DNA from 3 places in the Rhizobium sp. BK060 genome. Region 1 is predicted to be linked to each of the others. Evidence: riboswitches for the same ligand, from Rfam matches in the RefSeq annotation. Region 1 holds a riboswitch; each other region holds the start of a gene.
What was found. Region 1 has a riboswitch for cobalamin ahead of bluB (5,6-dimethylbenzimidazole synthase). Riboswitches for the same ligand answer to the same signal wherever they lie in the genome.

Region 1 (6,782 bases):
CAATCTCCTCGTCACGCTCGGCGCCAAGCGGGAAAACATCTGGGTCCATGACATCGAGGGCCTCGTCTACGAAGGCCGCACCGAATTGATGGACGAATGGAAGAGCGTCTACACGCAGAAGAGCGACACACGCACACTCGCCGAAAACATCGGCGGTGCCGACGTCTTCCTTGGACTTTCCGCCGCCGGCGTGCTGAAGTCGGAACTGCTGGCGCAGATGGCCGAAAACCCGCTGATCATGGCGCTCGCCAACCCGACGCCCGAGATCATGCCCGATCTCGCTCGCGCCGCGCGCCCCGATGCCATGATCTGCACCGGCCGTTCCGACTTCCCGAACCAGGTGAACAACGTTCTCTGCTTCCCCTATATTTTCCGCGGCGCGCTCGATTGCGGCGCAGTGACGATCAACGAAGAAATGAAAATGGCGGCCGTGCGCGCCATCGCAGCACTTGCGCGCGAGGAACCTTCCGACGTCGCCGCACGCGCCTACTCGGGTGAAACGCCGGTCTTCGGCCCGAACTACCTGATTCCCTCGCCTTTCGACCCGCGCCTGATCCTGCGCATCGCCCCGGCCGTCGCGAAGGCAGCCGCCGAGAGCGGTGTCGCCCTGCGCCCGATCAGCGACTTCGACGCCTACCTCGACCAGCTCAACCGTTTCGTCTTCCGCTCCGGTTTCATCATGAAGCCGATCTTTGCCGCGGCGAAGAATGCCGAGCGCAAGCGCGTGATCTTCTCCGAAGGCGAGGACGAGCGGGTGTTGCGCGCCGCACAGGTCCTGCTGGAAGAAGGAATTGCCAAACCGATCCTGATCGGTCGCCCGCAAGTCATCGAGACTCGCCTAAAGCGCTACGGCCTACGCATTCGTCCACTGGCCGATTTCGATGTCATCAACCCGGAAGACGATCCACGCTTCCGCGAATATGTCGATCTCTACTTCTCGCTCGTTGGACGTCGCGGCGTCATTCCGGAGGCAGCCCGTACCATCGTTCGTACCAACACGACTGTCATCGGCGCCCTGGCCCTGAAGCGGGGTGAGGCAGATGCGCTCATCTGTGGGCTGGAGGGCCGCTACGAGAAACATCTGCGCGACGTTCGCCAGATCATCGGCAAGCGACACGACGTGTGCGACTTCTCGGCGCTCAGCCTGCTGATCTCGCAGCGCGGTGCCGCCTTCTTCACCGACACCTACGTCACCTTTAATCCGACTGCGGAGGAGATTGCGGAGTCCGCGGTTCTTGCCGCCGAGGAAATCAAGCGCTTCGGCATCACGCCGCGAGCTGCCCTCGTATCCCATTCGAATTTCGGTTCGCGTGAGTCCGAGAGCGCGACGAAGATGCGTGCCGCTCTCAAGCTCGTGCGTGAGGCGGCGCCGGATCTCGAAGTCGACGGCGAAATGCACGGCGAAAGCGCGATCTCCGACGCCCTGCGCAAGCGCGTCATGCCCGACACGACCCTGCACGACGAAGCAAACCTGCTGGTTTTCCCGAACCTCGATGCAGCCAACATCACGCTCGGCGTCGTAAAGTCGATGATCGACGGGTTGCACGTCGGGCCGATCTTGCTTGGTGCAGCGCTGCCCGCGCACATCCTGGCGCCGTCCGTCACTTCCCGCGGCGTAGTCAACATGGCCGCCCTCGCCGTCGTGGAGGCTTCACAACCGGCGTGATTTGCCGCAGATCGAGAAAATGCGGTAGGATTCTGACCGCAGCTCGTTAAGACAAACGAGCTAGCAATGAAGGCGCGGCGAAAAAGCCGCGCCAGACGACCCTGCTATTTGCTCATCGATGGGACGATGCCTTGAACCGCTGGATTCTGTCACTCATAGCCGCATTTACTTTGACCGGCCCGAGCTACGCCCAGATGCCGGCAATCTGTGGCGATCTGCGCGCCCGCCTTGCCGACCTGCCGCAGATCATCGGCAGCACGTCCGAGGTGCGCAAGTACGCCAGCGCTATCGCAGAGCAGAACCTTGAGCTTCGCAAGGTCCGCAGCGATCTGCGCCAGAGCGGCTGCACGAGCGGCAGCATGGTGGTGATCGGCGACGATGACGGATACTGCGGGGAACTCGAGCGCGCAGAATCCAAGATGGTCGACAATATCCGCTATCTCCAGCAGCGTCGCGACGAACTGCGCGGTCAGAGCGAGGATGTCCGCACGAGGAACGAACTTCTTGCCGCACTCGATGACAATGGCTGCAACGAGGAACAATGGCCCGCCGACAGCGCCGAAGGGTATGCGCAGCCACCGAGTATCGAAGATCAGGCGCTGCGAAGCGACACGTTCATTCCGTTGGGTCGTGATCCCAGCCGGCGCCGCTATGGTCTCCCGGGCATGTCGCCGCTCTCTCATCTGAACACCGTCTGCGTGCGAAGCTGTGACGGCGGCTTTTTTCCGTTGAGCTCGAACGCAACATCCCAGGACTTTGCCCGCGATGCCGACACCTGCTCGAAGATGTGTCCCGGCATCGACACCGAGCTCTTCTATCATGACGTCTCCAGCACGGAGACATCGCAGATGATCTCCGCGGCGACAGGCGCGCCCTACAGCGCCATGCCGAATGCCTTCGCCTACAAGAACCGCAAGCCCGGCGAAAGATCGTCCTGCAGCTGCGATCTAAACGCCTACTACGAGCGGATGCGAAAAAGCCAAACGATCAGCGAACCGCCGCAGGGGTCGATCACCACGATCGAAACCAAGAAGCCCGAGACCAAGAGCCCGACCGCAGCACCCGCGGTTCCGCTGCCACAGGTGCCGGACAGGCCTTACGACCCGGCAAACAAGGTCCGTCAGATCGGTCCGCAGTTCCTGGCGGGCGACCAAGGCACGATCGACCTCAAGAACCCGGCAAAGCCAGGTCCCCAGCCGCAGCAATAGTCGCTGCCTAGTCTGCAGACTTGCCCCAACGATCCATAAACACAAGCTCCTCCAGCGGCAGGCGCTGGCGCCATCCTTTGACCGCCAGTTCCGGTTGGTCATAGAGCTGATCGACGTAACCTAGGCACAGCCAGGCAACGATCTCCACCCGCTCCGGAACGCCGAGAATCCCCTTGATATCGGACTCGTGAAAGATGCTCACCCAGCCGACCCCGACGCCTTCGGCACGCGCTGCCAGCCACAAATTCTGCACGGCGCAGACTGTGGAGTAGGAGTCCATTCGCCGGTTGTGGGTCCGTCCGAGAACGACATCACCGCAGCGATCGGGATCACAGGTGACGCAAATGCTGAGCGGTGCGGCTCGGATGCCCTCCAGCTTCAGCGACCGGTAGAGCTGCTGTCGCTCCCCCTGAAACATCTCGCCGGCCTCGCGATTAGCGCGATCGAACGCCTGCCAAACAGCCTCCTTCATCTGCTGATCGCGCACCAGGACGAAGTTCCAGGGCTGCATGAATCCAACAGACGGGGCGTGGTGCGCAGCCGTCAAAAGCCTGCTGACGACGTCGTCGGGTATGGGATCCGGGCGAAACTCCGAACGCACGTCACGGCGCGTCGAAATCGCCCTGTAGACGGCGTCGCGGTCCTCGGTCGAAAAGGCTGCAGCTCCCGACAGGGAGCCTGAATGGTCTGGTCGCATCGTCAATCCCCAACAACACAACCGCCCGCCGTCCACGCGGGTCAGTCTATGATGTCGGGCCGGTCTTCTGACTTGGCGTCATCCGACTGCCGCGCCTTCCCGGTACTGGACCAGTGGCGTGTTGCGGCAGTCGTCAGCCTTACAGCGTTGGGCACGTTTCGGTCTCACACCGAATTCCCGATTCTCCCGCCTAAGACGGGCACCCGACGGAAGGGTCTATGCCGGCAAAAATCACGCGATGCAATCCCTCACACAGAGACTGGGTAGTAACGCACATAGGCGAACTCATCGCCCGACGGCGACCAGTTCGGCACGTTGATCGTTCCCTGCCCGCCGAAGAGATCGAAGAGTGTTGTCAGCTTGCCCCCATCCATGTCCATCAGCCGCAGCCGTACATTGAGATCGCGCGGGTGGTCGAAGACGTCGGGATCGTAGGAAAGGATCAGGACCTTATCGTTGTTTGGCGACGGATGAGCAAACCAATTCCCACAATTGTCGCTGGTGATCTGCTCGAGGCCGGTCCCATCCGGGTGAATGCGCCAGATCTGCATGAGGCCGGTGCGGCTGGAATTGAAGTAGATCCACTGGCCGTCGGCTGAATAATCCGGCCCGTCATTGCGCCCCTCGCCGTGCGTCAACCGCTTTTCTTCGCCGCCGTCCACGGAGATCGTGTAGATATCGAATACGTCGTTGCGGATGCCGCAATAGGCCAGTTGTTTCCCGTCGGGCGACCAGCCATGCCAGTAGGACGGCTGATTTTGCGTCACCAGACGCGGCGTGCCGCCTTCGGCGGGTAGCACATAAATCGTCGACTTACCGAACTCAGTCTTATCGGAAATGACGATCTGACGGCCATCAGGCGAAATGCCATGATCATTGTTACAGGCCGTGGCAAAGCCGGTATCGACCTTTTCGACCTTGCCCGAACCGTCAAGCGCCAGACGGTACAGAAGACCGTCACCGTTCAGCAGAAGATAGCTACCGTCGGGTGAAAAGTTCGGCGCCTCCACGAGTTGCGTGGTTTGCCAGACGACGCGCGCCTCGCCTGTCCTGATGTTGTAGATCTCGACGGAACTGCGCAATCTGAATCCTCCTGACATCGACTCCGTCAGACCTACGACGGCCCGCCACTCAGCACAAGCAAATGCACCAGGCCAGCTTGCACCACAGGACGTGTCTCTTGGGCGACCGGCGCCTTATCCACTAATCACAAATGCGGGAAACCTAACGGTTCATCTAGCGTTCATGACGAGGATGTGACAGTTCGGTGAAGCTTTTATGACGTTGGAGTTTTCCGGTTGATCGCGTTGGTAATGAGGTCTGCAGTGGCAGCGCGCTTTGCGTCGCTTTCCACCGATTTCGGAGGAAGCGTCCGGTCGCCTGCTATACGCACAGCGCTCGGCGTCGCTCTTTGCGCCCTGCTTGCTCTCTTTGCTACGGCCGCCGTCGAGATAATTGCCCGCGATGGGCTGGCCGACGTGCGCGAATTCCTGATATCGCCGGCGCGTCCCGGAATGACGACCGTTGTAATGTTGACTGTCCTGATGCTGTCGCTCGATGCCGCCTTGGGAAGACAATTCATTTCGGCATTGATCGTTCTCCCGCTGGTCTTCGTTCCCGCCATTGTCTCCAACCAGAAGCAGCATTACCTCACGGACCCCCTTTATCCATCCGACGTTCTTTTCGGGCGCCAGATCATGGAACTGCTTCCTGTCATGGTGCGCGACCGCCCCTGGACTGCCGTTGCGATGGTTGTCGGCATTGCCCTTTCCGCTGGCGCGATTGTCATCCTCTGGCGCTTCGCCTGGCGCAACTTCCCGAAACTCTCAAGGACCTCTCGCCTCCGCCACCTGTGCGTCGGCCTGCCCGTTATCGCGACTTTCGGGTCATTGATGGACTATTCACAGTATTCCTTCATCCGTGACCGCCTTCAGGTGGTCCCGATGATGTGGGACCAGAAGGAAAACTACCGGAGCAACGGCTTCATCCTCGCCTTCATCTTCAATATTCCGATGGCCGACGTTGCAGCACCGGCCGGCTTCGGTACGCAGGCGCTTGATGCTATCCCCGGCCGCAACTACGGCTATCTCAGCGGCCCACGAGAAAAGCCCGACGTGATCATGCTGATGAGTGAATCGTTCTGGGATCCGACCCGACTGAAGACGCTGAGCCTGTCGCCCGATCCCATGCCGACTATTCGCGCCGAGCAGTCTGGCCATGTATTCTCACCGGAGTTCGGCGGCATGACCGCCAACGTCGAATTCGAGGCGTTGACAGGCTTTTCCAATGCCTTCCTCCCATATGGCAGCATCCCCTATCAGCAATACATCCGTCGCGATGTTCCCTCGCTCGCCACGTTCTTCCGCGGCGAAGGCTATGCCGCCCGCTCACTTCATCCATTCAGCGGCTGGTTCTGGAACCGCAACGAAGTCTACAAGGACTTCGGTTTCGAGCAGTTCCGCTCTGAAGAAACCATGCCTCCGATGGAAAAGAGGGGCATCTTCGCTTCGGACGAGTCCCTTATGAAGGAGATCATGCGCGAGGCCGACGGTATTGATCGTCCGTTCTTCTTCTTTGGTGTCACCCTGCAGGGACATGGTCCCTACGAGCCGAACCGTTACGTACACAACACCGTCGACATCAAGGGCAACCTGAACGATGCGGACCGGGCCACGCTGGCCACCTACACGCAGGGGATCAAGGAAGCCGACGACAGCCTCAAGATGCTGATGAATTGGGCCGAGAAGCGCGATCGCGAGACGATCATCGTCCTCTGGGGCGATCACCTTCCGCCGCTCGGCAACGTCTATATGGCGACCGGCTACATGCCGGACCAGGTTGCCACGCGTAAGGCATCGGTCAGCGTCATGAAGCAGGAACACGAGACGCCGCTCGTCATCTGGTCCAACAAGAAAGGCAGCAAGAAGGACGTCGGCACGATCAGCCCATCGCTGCTGCCCTACCATCTCTTGAAGTTCGCAGGCTTCGAGCATCCCTACTACACCGGCTTTCTCGGCCGCGTGCGGAAGAAGTACAGTGTCATCGATCGTTACCAACTGATTGCGCGTGACAACACGCCGTCGCCCGATTGGGTCCTGAAGCCGAAGAACCTCGATCCTCTCGTACGGGACTATCGATATCTCCAGCACGACATCATGTTTGGCAAGGCTCAGACGCTCGGCCGCTTCTTCCCACAGCATGCCCGGCTGTA
Region 2 (6,782 bases), on a different contig from region 1:
GGCCGTCTCGTCGGCGCGGCTCTACTGGAAAAACAAGCTGGCGTTCTTTGCCGTCAAGAATGTCACCATTCCGGTCGCCGTTAGCGTTTTTCCGGATGAGATCTATGCGGCTCCGCGCAGCTGGACGGAACGCGCCTATCCGAAGCTCATCCACTACAACAAGCTCGACAAGGGCGGGCACTTTGCTGCTTGGGAGCAGCCGAAGGGCTTCGCTTCGGAGCTCAGAGCGGCCTTCCGCTCGCTGCGGTCGGCGTAGGGGCGGTTAGGACGGCGCTTCAGCGGCGCCGTCTCTTTGGTGACGGTAATCTGCGCGAAGAAGGTCTCGGGAAACCGCCGGATCGAAGGAAAACCAGGAATGCGTGACGTCGTCGAATTGCAGTTCGATCTTACCCCTCCCACTCGGGAACAGATGGAGCAGCTGGTGGCGGACCTCAGCGAGGAGGATCGCCATCTGCTTTTGGAGCATGGTGAGGAGGCGCCATTCTGTGGCGTGTTCCTCCACGAGCGACGCGAGGGGTTTTTTACCTGCCGGCTCTGCGGACTTCCGCTGTTCAAGGCCGTTGCGAAATTCGAAAGCGGTACAGGCTGGCCGAGCTTCACGGCCCCGGCAGCCGACAATCACCTGCGGCGCGTTCGTGATACCCGCTACCGCATGCTCAGAACGGAAATTGTTTGCGCGCGTTGCAACGCGCATCAGGGGCACGTCTTTCCCGACGGCCCGCCTCCGACAGGCGAGCGCTTCTGCATAAACTCAGGGTCGCTCGAATTCACCCCGAAAGGGCAGCCGCTTCCTGACAAGCTTGGTCGCGGTGGCCCGGAAGGAGCGCCAGCACGATAGATGCTCGCCGCCGGAGCGCAATCGTCGCCGTCGAGACGGCGATTGCTCCGGCCCACAGGCAGTTTTAACCGATCATCAACGCTGATGGGCGACTTCCCCGCGATTTGTCGCAAATGGGGTGCGGCCCAGTCTGTAGATGATTGCGCAATGCACAGGTCCGTCTATTTTGGCCGCATCATCTCGGCGCTTGTGGCAACACTTCGCGCACAACCGGGGCAGGGGATCATGAAAGCGGCCTTCCATACGACCTTGGGGATCGTAGTCCTTCTACCAGCAGCGGCCTTGGGTCAGTCAGGCGGTTGGCAACCCAATGGCAGTGGTATGAGCACCTGGCATGTGTCGCCATCGGAAGGCACCTGCAACGTCAGTCAGGCGCAGAACCGGGCCCGCCGCGCTGGCATCTACCGCACCGACCTTGTCTATCGCGACGAGAACGTTCTGACGCTGAGGGGACTGACCGAATGGGGCGATCGCCGGGAGATCACCTTTGCCAACATCCGAGGATGTCCTGAGGTCGGATTTCAAGATATGCAGCAGAGCCAACCCGGACGAGCGCCCACCAATCGATGACTTGACGTCGCACGGCTCGCCGGCGTAACTGAGCGCGACGGTTCCCCAAGGACGACTCTAAGGGGATTAATAGGGAACATGGTGAGGACGACCCAAGAGGGACCAAAACCGTGGCTGCCCCCGCAACTGTAGGCGGATTGTCGCTCATCCGAGGTCGTTTAGGACCATGTCACTGCGAACCAATCGCGGGAAGGCAGATGAAGGCATATATCCGTGAGCCAGGAGACCTGCCGTCAATCACGATCCAATCACCCGGGCGGGGATGCCCGGAAAGGAACAGCCATGATTGACCTGAGCCTTCGCCGATATAGAGCACACATCCGTCTCGATTGGGTTTTCCGTCGCTAGCGTTAGCCCGGCGTGCCGTCATTCCTAGCGGTTGCGCCGGCAATGAACGCTGGCCCCTTTCCTCCTAATCGAGATTGCCTATGCGTAAATTTCTTGCAGCCATTGCGCTTGCCTTCGGCTTTGCTGGCTTGGCGGCGCCAAGTCTTGCCGCCACCCAGTATCCATTGACCATCAACAATTGCGGCCGCGAGGTCGTCTTCAATAAGGCGCCGGCCAACATCGTATCGGTCGGTCAGGGCATGACCGAAGTTCTTTTCTCGCTCGGGCTGGCGGACAGGATTGCCGGAACGGCAGTCTGGGTCGGCCCGGTTTTGCCGCAATATGCCGAAGTCAACGCGAGGATCAAACGGCTTGCCGACAACGATCCGAGCTTTGAATCCGTCGTCGGTCAGGAACCGGATCTGGTCGCCGCCGAGTTTGAGTGGCACGTCGGTCAGCAAGGGTCCGTCGGCAAGCGGGAGCAATTCGCCGAACTCGGCATCAATACCTACATCGCGCCGGCGGATTGCGTCGCCAAGGTCAATGCCGACAGCGGCGACGGCGTTCGCAAGGAACTGTTCACGATGGACCTGATCTATCGGGAGATCGCTGAGTTGGCCGAAATCTTCGACATCACGGAGCGCGGCGATGCGCTCATCGCCGAGCTGCAGCAACGCGAAGCGCGGGCCGTCGCATCGGTTGCCGGTGCCGCTGCAAAGAACCTCCCGGTCGTCTTCTGGTTCTCCAGCAAGGAAATCAACGGCGATGCATTCATCGCCGGAAAGAACAGCGCCCCGGCCTATGTCCTGAAGATGCTCGGTGCGAAGAATGTGGTCGCGACAGACGAGGAGTGGCCGCTCGTCGGCTGGGAGACGATTGCAGAGGCCAATCCGGCTGTGATCGTCGTAGCGACGATGGACCGGCGCCGCTATGCGGCGGATGACCCCACGGTAAAGCTCAACTTTCTGGCAAAGGACCCGGTCACGAGCCAACTCGATGCCGTCAGGAATAAGCGCTTCGTCATGATGGATGCCCAATCGATGAACCCGACGATCCGGACGATCGACGGGATCGAGATACTGGCGAAGGGCATCAATTCCTTCGGTCTGGCGCAGTGAGCGGCGCCATTTTCAGGCAGTCGGTATGGTGGGCGCATGGTGCGCTCGCCATTGCTGCATTCTCCCTGCTCGCTCTGATGATCGGTCTCGCCGTTTCGATCGGGGAGATATCGATCCCGCTGGCGACGACCGCGAAAGCGGTGTCGAACCGCCTCCTCGGTACGACTTTCGAGCTTAGCCGCATCCATCAAGGCATCATCTGGGACTATAGATTGAGCCGAGCGTTGGTGGCCGCAAGTGCCGGGGCGTCGCTCGCGCTCAGCGGCGCGGTTCTGCAGGCGTTGCTGCGAAACCCGTTGGCCGAACCCTACGTGCTCGGCGTTTCCGCAGGAGCCTCGACCGGCGCGGTTGGCGTGATGCTGCTCGGCTTCGGCTATGGTGTTCTCAGTCTGTCCAGCGGCGCCTTTATCGGCGCCGTGATCGCATTCCTGCTCGTTGCCTTTCTTGCGGCAGGCGCCGGAGGCACTAGCGAACGCATCATTCTTTGCGGCGTCGCCGGATCGCAGCTCTTCAATGCGGCCACCTCCTATATCGTCACGACCTCGGCAAATGCCGAGCAGGCGAGGGGCGTCATGTTCTGGTTGCTTGGCTCGCTGAGCGGTATCCGCTGGCCTGACGTCTATCTGGCCGTGCCGGTGACGGTGCTCGGCTTCGTCGTTTCGCTGTTCCATGTGCGGGCGCTGGATGCCTTCGTCTTCGGAACGGACGCGGCGGCATCGTTGGGTATTGCGGTCAGGCGTGTGCAGGTGGTGCTTCTTGGAACAACGGCGCTGATGACGGCAACCGTGGTCAGCATGGTTGGCGCAATCGGTTTTGTCGGACTGGTCATCCCGCACGCCGCGAGATTCCTTGTCGGGCCCACGCATGATCGCCTGCTTCCCGCGACTGTGCTCGGCGGCGCGATCTTCATGGTCGGCGCCGATATCATCTCGCGGATCATCATCCCGCAACAAGTCTTGCCAATCGGGGTCGTCACGGCCTTGTTCGGCGCGCCTGCCTTTGCGGTCATCCTGTATCGCGCTCGGAAGACGGCATGAGCATCAGCCTCGACAATGTGAGCTTTACAGCAGGCAACTCCCTGATCGTCAACGGCGTCAGCCTGACGGTGCAGACAGGAACGATTCTCGGGCTGCTCGGGCCGAACGGATCCGGCAAGTCGAGTCTGTTGCGGCTGATCTGCAGGTTGCGGAAGGTGCGCAGCGGCATTGTTCGTTTGGGCGAGAGCGACGTTTCGACTATGGCGCGGAGCGATCTCGCGCGCCGTGTTGCTTTCGTCGAGCAGCAGGCGACAACCGAGACGCAGTTGACCGCAAAGGATGTTGTGCGCCTCGGGCGCACGCCTCATCGCAGTCTCCTGTCGCCCTTGGGTGCAAAGGATGATGCTGCCGTGGATGAGGCGCTCTCGCGCGTCGGCATGGAAGGCCGAGCGAAGCAACTTTGGCAGACGCTCTCCGGCGGCGAGCGCCAGCGTGTCCATATCGCGCGTGCCCTTGCGCAGAGCCCGACCGAACTACTCCTTGATGAGCCTACGAACCACCTGGACATCCAGCATCAGCTCGAGATCCTGGGCCTGATTTCCAGGCTCGGCGTCACCTGCATCATCGCCCTGCACGATCTCAATCTGGCCGCCATGTTCTGCGATCAGCTGGCTGTGCTCCAGCGGGGTAAAATCGTTGCGACGGGGACGCCGCAGCACGTGCTGACGCGGGATCTGATCGGCGACGTGTTCGGCGTGCAGGCGCATGTCGAGACGTCCTCGATCCATGGGCGGTGCAACATTCAATACATTATCGCCTGACGATGCTGCTGTTGGGCCCAAGCATAGCGGGCTGGACGAACTACCGACGTACGGTGCCCTTCGGGCCTGTTGCTCATCGACAAATACCTCACCAAGAACTGGCACGACCATCCGTGGCGCTGTCAAGGAACGGCGTATGCTACCGTAAAATACGTTGGGTACTCCGCCCAATGCGCTTATGCTGCATCTGCTAACAAAACATGTGTCTGACGGCGCGAGCTGTCCATTCACAGAGCGGACGCAGACCGAGAATACTATCCCGGGCATACGATTTTGATCCCTCGCAGAGAGGGTGGATGAGGGAGCTTTGGCATGCGGTACTCTTCCTATCTTCCGACGACCAGTTTTGCCGCTCAGTTTGGCCCAGCCGGTCTTGCTTTCGACTATGCCTTGGATGCCGCCCAGCGCAGCGTGTTGTTCTGGGATGTCATGCGCAAACGCGGCAACCAGTATAGGGCTCATGCCGAAGCGACGGCGCCGCATGTCCTAAGCTTCACACCCGAAATCGTGCTCGACGGGCGTACGTTCGAGCGGCCGGTCAACTACGCGCTGGTCCGGATCGTCCCGCCTGATGGAATAGAGGTTGACCAGACACGCCGACCTTTCGTTGTCGTCGATCCGAGAGCCGGGCACGGACCGGGCATCGGCGGGTTCAAGGCGGACAGTGAAATCGGCGTCGCGCTGAGAGCTGGGCACCCATGCTATTTCATCGGTTTCCTTCCGCAGCCGGTGCCGGGACAGACGATCGAAAACATTGCTCTGGCGGAAGCGGTCTTTCTGGAGAAAGTCATTTCGCTGCATCCGCAGGCGGACGCCAAGCCCTGTGTGATCGGAAATTGCCAGGCGGGCTGGGCCGTCATGATGCTCGCAGCCATGCGCCCGGAACTCTTCGGATCGGTTATCATTGCCGGTGCGCCGCTTTCCTATTGGGCTGGTGAGCGCCGCAAGTATCCGATGCGCTATACGGGCGGGTTGCTGGGCGGCACCTGGCTCACCGCGTTGACGAGCGACCTTGGCCACGGACAGTTCGACGGCGCCTGGCTGGTTCAGAATTTCGAGAACCAGAACCCCGCCAACACGCTCTGGACCAAGCAGTATAATCTCTACTCGAAGATCGATACTGAGGCGCCGCGCTATCTCGGCTTCGAGGAGTGGTGGGGCGGGCACGTCAGCCTGAACGCCGAAGAGATCCAGTTCATCGTCGACGAGCTCTTCGTTGGCAACAATCTCGCGGCAGGCCGCATCGAGGCATCCAATGGCGAGGCAATCGATCTTCGCAATATTCGTGCGCCGATCGTGGTCTTCTGCTCCAAGGGAGACAACATCACACCCCCCGCACAGGCGCTCGGGTGGATCCTGGACCTCTATGATGACGTGAACGAGATACGGTCGCACGGGCAGACGATCGTCTACACCGTTCACGAAACCGTCGGCCATCTCGGGATCTTCGTGTCCGCCAGCGTTGCCCGCAAGGAGCATGGAGAACTCTCCAGCAACATCGACCTGATCGATGCGTTGCCGCCAGGCCTCTATGAGGCAATCTTCGAGGCAAAGACCGATGAGACCATCGGCGGGGATCTCGTCGAGGGCGATTGGATTATGCGCTGCGAGGCAAGGACGCTCGATGACATCAAAGTATTCGGCTGCAATAGTGCCGAGGACGACCGCCGCTTTGCAACCGTCGCCAAGGTGTCGGATATCAACCTCTCGCTTTATCGCAGGTTCCTCCAGCCTGTTGTCCGCGCGATGGTGCCCGAATGGGCGGCCAGTCAGTTGCGCGAAGCGCATCCGCTCCGGCTGCAGTACGAGCTGTTTTCTGACATCAATCCCCTGATGGCACCGATTGCAGACCTTGCCGTCGATGTTGAGGACGAGCGGCGCCCCGTTGCTGCGGACAATCCCTTCCTGGCGTTGGAACAGGCATTCTCCCGGCAGATTGTTGCGGGGCTGGATGCATGGCGCGAAGCAATGGAGGCCCTAGGCGAGGCGACGTTCCTCTCTGTCTATGGCTCTCCGCTTTTGCAGGCGGCCGTTGGTATCGATCCGTCCGACGCAAAGCCGCACCGGCGCGCGAGCAAAACCGGACTTCATCGTCAGGTCCTTAAGACGAAGGTCGAGGAACTCAAGGCGC
Region 3 (6,782 bases), on a different contig from region 1:
CCTCCCCAAGCCGCATGAACGGCAGCGCAAAAGCGCCGTTCAGCACATAGGGATCGGTCTCGGGCGCACCCCAGCGCGCACCGATTTCATCCTGAATCGTTTTGGGAAGACTTGCGAAGAAAGCTTTGTAACGACTCAAGGAAAGCACTTCGCGGACAAGCTTCCCATCCGTGCCGGAATTTGTCGGGCCTTCCATAAGCCGCCGGATCAGCGCTTCGCCATCATCCGGCACATCCGCCACTCGATAACCGGCGGCACGCATCGCCTTCAGCGCCTCGACGGTGCCGGCAGGCGTGTCCAGCCCGACGCCATTGCCGAGTCTGCCATCGCGGTTTGGATAGTTGGCCATGACAAGCGCAATGCGCCGGTCGCCGGCAGATGTCGTGCGCAGCGTCGCCCAGCTGGCAGCAAGCCGGGCCGTATAGTGCATCCGCTCGATATCGGGCTCGCTGCCGACAATGTTGGCCTCGACCCTCGCATCGTAGCGAGCCGCGGATTTGAAGGAGACCGCGCGGGCAAGCACCCGTCCGTCCACTTCAGGCAGCGCAACATTCATTCCAAGATCGCGCGCGGTGAGGCCCTGCGAGGAGGTGGCCCAGGCCTGACGCGACGACGCCGAAAAGATCGCCTGAAGCACGACCGCGTCGTTGGCTTCCAACACGGTCGGTTCACGATCCGCGCCCGGCGCAGATACGGCAAAGCCAGTCGTGTTGATCACCACTTCGGGTTTGATGAGGTCAAAGACACTTTCGAGAATGCCCTTCGAGACGGGGTCCTTGAGACTATAGGCAAACACCGGCAGCGGCCGGATGCCTTCGGCCAGCAGCGTATCGATCAAGGCTTCGACAGGCCTGGTCTCGCCGCTCTGCACGAGCGCCCGATAAAAGCTGACTGCAACGACAGGCGAATGCGACGCCCCTTGCAGGAATCGAAGCCGCCCATCGCATGCCGCTTTCCACTCCTCGACACCGACGACGCCCTTGCCCGGCCACCAGATCCCGGCCTTCATCAGCGGCGATGCCGCTTCGGGCTTTTCAGCGCCTGATAGCACCGCGCCGGCATAAGCGAGAAACGCACGTGAATTGGCGTCGCCACCTTCGATGAGATAGGCCCAGAGGGCATTTAAGTCTTCAAGCGGAACATTCGAAAACGGCGTCAAACCTGCGTCCGGCTTCGAATCTCCCGGCAGTACGGCGATAAGCGCGCCATGGCGCGCTGCCGCCGCATGAAGCGCCTCGAGTGCATAGTGGAAATAGCTTGCGCCACCCAACGCCCTGACGACGATCAGCTTCGCATGCCGGGCCGTCCGCTTGATATAGGCGTCGACCGACATCGGATGCTTCAAGCTCATCAGGCTTGCCAGCCGCAGCCCGAAGCCAGCGGCCGCCTCGTCATACGCGGCCGCCACTGCAGCAAGCTCGGTGTCGGCCGCCGACAAAAAGAGGACATCACCGGGAGACTGACCGAGATCGATCGCCTCCTCGCCGTCACTTATCGTTCCCTGCTGTGCCAGGAGCAGATGCATTGGTCTGCCTTATGCCAGCGCTTCTATCGCCTTGCGCACCGCCGCTTCGTCCATCTCGTGCAGGCCGATGACGACCAGGCGGGTACCGCGCGCTTCGCCGGGCGCCCAGGCGCGATCGAAATAGTGGTCGATGCGGGTTCCAACCGCCTGGACTTGCAGGCGCATCGGCTTGCCAGGAACATGGACGAATCCCTTGAGGCGCAGCACGTCATGCTGGCCGATGATCGACTTCAACGCGCCCACGAAGGCGGCAGGATCGGCAACGGGGCCGAGTTCCACGACAAAGCTGTCGAACTCGTCGTGGTCGTGCGTTACGCCGTCCTGGTGCTCGAGTTCATGATGGGACTTGCGGTTGACTACATCGTCTTCGGTACCGACGCCGAGCCCGAGCAGCACGCTCGCCGGAACCTCGCCATTGCGTGCCTCGATCATGACAGGCTTGCGGGCAACACGGGAAGCGACCTCGTCGCGCACGCGACCGAGGCCTGCCGCATCGAGAAGATCGGTCTTGTTGAGCACGATCAGATCGGCGCAGGTCAGTTGATCCTCGAAAAGCTCCTCGATCGGGCTTTCGTGGTCGAGCGACTCGTCCTCCACGCGGCGGGCCTCGACGGCATCGTGATCGTCGGCAAAGCGCCCGGCGGCAACGGCGGCGCTATCGACGACGGTGACCACGCCATCGACGGTGACCTGCGTGCGGATGTCGGGCCAGTTGAAGGCGGCAACGAGCGGCTGGGGCAGCGCGAGGCCGGAGGTTTCGATGACGATGTGGTCGGGGCGCTGTTCGCGTTCCAAAAGCTTCGTCATCGTCGGAATGAAGTCGTCGGCAACCGTGCAGCAGATGCAGCCATTGGTGAGCTCGATGATATCGTCCTCGGTGCAGTTTTCGGCGCCGCAGCCCCTGAGCACCTCGCCGTCGACGCCGAGATCGCCGAACTCGTTGATAATCAGCGCGATCTTCTTGCCGTTCGTATTGGAAAGCAGATTGCGGATCATCGTCGTCTTGCCGGCGCCGAGAAAGCCGGTGATCACGGTCGCCGGGATTTTCTGCTGGTTCATGAAATTCAACCCTTCATCTTCAGCGGCAGACCTGCCGCGATAAAATACACATCCGCGGCTTCAGCCGCGATCATTTGATGCAAGCGGCCGGCATGATCCCGGAATTCCCGCGCCATGCGGTTTTCCGGAACGATGCCCAGACCGACCTCATTGGAAACGATGACGAGGCGCGCACGCGCCGTAGGCACGTACGCGGCAAGCGAGGCGAACTCTGCCCCAATGTCGCGCTGCTCCATCATCAGATTGGTGACCCAAAGCGTCAGGCAATCGACAAGGATCGCCCGCCCCTCGCCGTCGATCGCCCGCAGGCATCCGACAAGATCGAGCGGTTCTTCCTGGGTATGCCACAGATGGCCACGATCGGCTTTGTGCTTGTCGATCCGGACGCGCATCTCGTCGTCCCAAGCCCGGCCCGTTGCCACATAATGGCGCTCCAGACCGGTCGAAACGACCAACTGCTCGGCAAAACGTGATTTTCCAGAGCGCGCACCGCCCAAGACGAAGGTCGCGCCGGATGATATCGGGCTCATGGAAAGTACTGTCCGATCTGCGGAAGTCTTCCGCGAGAAGCCGGAGCGGCTGCAAAACGCAGCCGGAAAATCTCTCTTTCAGCCATGACAACCTCCGTGCTGGCAGCGGGCATCACCCAGGAATGGGCTGTTCGCCCGGCACGATTGGCAGGTCTCCTGGCTCGCGGATTTTAGCCGCGATCGGGGCAGACCGGAAACCGGTCGCCCAGATCGTGCTAGCGGATCTTCCTCGCCTTCCCGGCTGCATTTCATGAAAAGGCGGACGATTCGTAGACGTAAGAGGCGTCCAGCCCCGGTTGATCATGATGCACTGCCAGTGACTTTTCCGTCGCCGCTTCCGCGCCGCCCGCCTGCACTATTGCAGACCGTCAACCACGGGGAACCAACGCCGGACGGAAAACCCTGACCGCTCTACAGTCGCGGGGTCGGCTATGATGACGGTGCCCGGATTGGGTCCACCGCTTCACATTCCCTTTTCATCCGTACCGATTCAACCGGTCCGGAACCATCCGTTATGAAGTCATCGTTAGGCAAGGCCACTGGCGAAGTCAATCGTGAGCCATCACTCACGACAACGACATTGCATGCCTCGGGCCGCGGTCAAGACGACCTTCTCTACCATATTTATCGTCTTTTATCAGTGGCTTACGTCACAAATAATTGTTGCCAGCGCCGGTCTTTTGCCGCAATTGCATCGCAAGCGGGTCGCGCCACTGATTGCCCTTCCCCTCACCGCACTTGACCGCACCAGCGCCCGCCTAGTTTCTCTGCCATGCTCCTGAAAGTCGATATCCGCCGCTTCGGCCCGTTTCACACCCTCCTCGATATCGGGCGGATGCGCGCTCTGCTGCGGCGGAGCGAAATGGGGATGGTTATCGCCGGCGCGATCGTCGGGGTGATCTCCGGGCTGGCTGTGACAGGCATGAGCCTGGCCTCCCGTGCAATGCACAGGCTGATCTTCGGAATCAGCGACGTCGAGAGGCTGAGCTCCTCGCAGATCGATAACAAGTTCCTGCTACTGACGGCACCGGTTTGCGGCGGCATCCTGCTCGGTCTTTTGCTGTTCATCCTCGCCAAGACCCGTAAGAAGCCGATGGTGGACCCGATCGAGGCAAACGCTCTGCATGGCGGTCGGCTATCGCTCACCGACAGCATTCTGGTGGCCGTCCAGAACCTTATTTCGAACGGATTCGGCGCTTCGGTGGGCCTGGAAGCCGGCTACACACAGTTGGCGGCCGGTCTGGCCTCGAAGCTTGGCCTGAAGTTGCAGCTTCGCCGGTCGGACCTGCGCGTTCTCGTCGGATGCGGCGCGGCCGGTGCGATTGCCGCGGCCTTCAATGCGCCGCTGACCGGCGCCTTCTATGCCTTCGAGCTCATCATTGGCACATACACCATCGTCTCGCTGACGCCCGTTGTCGTTTCCGCACTGGTCGCGACCCAGGTTGCGCGGCTGCTGGCCGGCAGCGATTTCCTGATCGATGTTGGCGAATTCGGCTCGGTCATGCCGGCGGACTATGTCCCGGCTCTGCTACTCGGTGCCGTCTGCGCGGGCGTTGGCATTCTCATCATGCAGGGCGTCGCCTCGATCGAGGAACTGGCGCGCCGGAGTTCCATCGCAACGCCGCTGCGCCCCGCCCTTGGCGGCATCGTCGTCGGTCTGCTGGCCCTTATCACGCCGCAGGTCCTGTCAGCGGGACACGGAGCGCTGCACCTCAATCTCGGGCGCGATGTCGCTATTCCGGTCCTCATTGGGTTGCTTCTCCTCAAAGCCTTCGCCTCCGCGATCTCGATCGGCTCGGGTTTCAGAGGCGGCCTCTTCTTCGCGTCGCTGTTCATGGGGGCGTTGCTCGGCAAGCTATTTGCCTATTCCGCACCCTATTTCGCCCACGCGACGCTGACACCCGTCATCTACGCGGTCGTCGGCATGAGTTCGCTCGCAGTCGCCGTTATTGGCGGCCCCCTGACGATGACGTTCCTGGCGCTGGAGATCACCGGCGACTTTCCAATCACCGCGCTTGTCCTTGCGGCCGTCATCACGTCCTCACTCGTCGTGCGCAGCACCTTCGGCTACTCCTTCGCAACATGGCGCTTCCACCTGCGCGGCGAGAGCATTCGCAGCGCCCACGATGTCGGCTGGATTCGCAACCTGACGGTCGGCCGGCTGATGCGCGCCGATGTGAAGACCGCCAACGCCACGCTCTCGATCGACGAGTTCAAGGAGCGCTTCCCCATTGGTTCGGCGCAGCGCGTCGTCCTGGTGGACGACACGGGCAAATATAGCGGCCTGGTGCTCGTTCCCGATATTTACGCGAACCTGACCGACACCGACGACACCGGCAAGGATCTCAGCGAATTCATCCGCTACAAGAACGATTTCCTGCAGCCGCAGATGAACGCCAAGCAGGCAGCCGCCATCTTCGACAAGACCGAAAGCGAAGCGCTGGCCGTCGTCAACAATCTGATTGAGCGCAAGGTTGTCGGGCAACTGAGCGAGGCCTATACGCTCCGCCGCTATAGCGAAGAACTAGATCGCCGCCGCCGCGAAATATCTGGCGAGATCTAGCCGAAGAGCTTGTCGAGCCAGCGCCGGTCAAGACAGGCTTCCAACTCGGCCGCAATGTCGTCAAGGGCCTTTTCGACACCCGCACGGTAATCGTTCGCTTCGCCCGAAAGACCGAGACTCCGCAGCAAATGGGAACGATAAATGTCACTCGTGAAGAGCCCGTGCAGATATGTGCCGGCAATCCGGCCGTCTGCGGATACTGCACCGTCCGGCTTTCCATCGATGATCGCGAACGGCCGGCCGCAATCCTCTCCGACGGTGATGCCGAGGTGGATCTGATAGCCTGCAAGCGGCGCGCCGTCTTCCACCGTCACGGCGACGCTGTTCCGCACCGTCTTTTCCGGTGCCATCATCGTCTCGACATCCAGTAGGCCGAGACCGGTAGTCTCCACCGCATCTCCCTCGATGCCCAAGGGGTCGCGGACCTTACGTCCGAGCATCTGATAGCCGCCGCAAATGCCGATGACCCGGCCACCCCGTTTCACATGGGCCAGGAGATCGGCATCCCAACCTTGCGTGCGCATATCCGCCAGATCCGATATCGTCGACTTCGAACCGGGCAGGATGACCAGACGGGCGTCCGACGGCAGCCGCTCGCCGGGGCGGACAAAAACCAACTCGACATCCGGCTCCGCAGCCAGCGGATCCAGATCGTCGAAATTCGCGATGCGGGAAAACACCGGTACGGCAATCCTCAGCGCAGCCGTACCGCCTCGTGCCAGGCGCTCCAGCGCCACCGAGTCCTCGGCCGGCAATTGCGAAGCGTATTTGAGCCACGGCACCACACCGAAGCATGGCCACCCGGTATGATCCCGTACAGCATCGATCCCTGCATCGAACAGCGAAACGTCGCCGCGGAACTTGTTGATGATGTAGCCGGATATCATTGCCCGGTCTTCCCCGGATAGGATCGTATGCGTGCCGACCAGCGAAGCGATCACGCCGCCCCGATCGATATCGCCCACCAGGACGACGGGCACGCCGGCGCGTGCCGCAAATCCCATATTGGCGATATCGCCGGCCCTGAGATTGATTTCGGCAGGCGAGCCGGCGCCTTCCACAATGACAAGATCTGCTCTGATCGAAACTTCGGAAAAGCTCTGCA

Region 2: it holds a riboswitch for cobalamin, as region 1 does, so the genes downstream of both, FHT71_RS22860 (ABC transporter substrate-binding protein) here and bluB (5,6-dimethylbenzimidazole synthase) in region 1, are expected to answer to the same signal.
Region 3: it holds a riboswitch for cobalamin, as region 1 does, so the genes downstream of both, cobU (bifunctional adenosylcobinamide kinase/adenosylcobinamide-phosphate guanylyltransferase) here and bluB (5,6-dimethylbenzimidazole synthase) in region 1, are expected to answer to the same signal.

What each region holds. Positions count from the first base shown of each region.
Region 1 covers NZ_JACHYW010000039.1:8,648-15,429, reverse strand. The annotation lists gene FHT71_RS28685 (NADP-dependent malic enzyme) at 1-1,666, shown strand, start outside; gene FHT71_RS28680 (DUF2865 domain-containing protein) at 1,798-2,874, shown strand; gene bluB (5,6-dimethylbenzimidazole synthase) at 2,882-3,571, opposite strand; cobalamin riboswitch at 3,611-3,793, opposite strand; gene FHT71_RS28670 (PD40 domain-containing protein) at 3,820-4,653, opposite strand; gene FHT71_RS28665 (LTA synthase family protein) at 4,870-6,782, shown strand, end outside.
Region 2 covers NZ_JACHYW010000023.1:69,656-76,437, reverse strand. The annotation lists partial or broken gene FHT71_RS22875 (epoxide hydrolase) at 1-256, shown strand, start outside; gene msrB (peptide-methionine (R)-S-oxide reductase MsrB) at 356-838, shown strand; gene FHT71_RS22865 (hypothetical protein) at 1,064-1,408, shown strand; cobalamin riboswitch at 1,430-1,658, shown strand; gene FHT71_RS22860 (ABC transporter substrate-binding protein) at 1,837-2,853, shown strand; gene FHT71_RS22855 (iron ABC transporter permease) at 2,850-3,890, shown strand; gene FHT71_RS22850 (ABC transporter ATP-binding protein) at 3,887-4,651, shown strand; gene FHT71_RS22845 (DUF3141 domain-containing protein) at 4,964-6,782, shown strand, end outside.
Region 3 covers NZ_JACHYW010000018.1:81,082-87,863, reverse strand. The annotation lists gene cobN (cobaltochelatase subunit CobN) at 1-1,525, opposite strand, end outside; gene cobW (cobalamin biosynthesis protein CobW) at 1,535-2,584, opposite strand; gene cobU (bifunctional adenosylcobinamide kinase/adenosylcobinamide-phosphate guanylyltransferase) at 2,590-3,114, opposite strand; cobalamin riboswitch at 3,243-3,639, opposite strand; gene FHT71_RS20090 (chloride channel protein) at 3,887-5,677, shown strand; gene FHT71_RS20085 (cobyric acid synthase) at 5,674-6,782, opposite strand, start outside.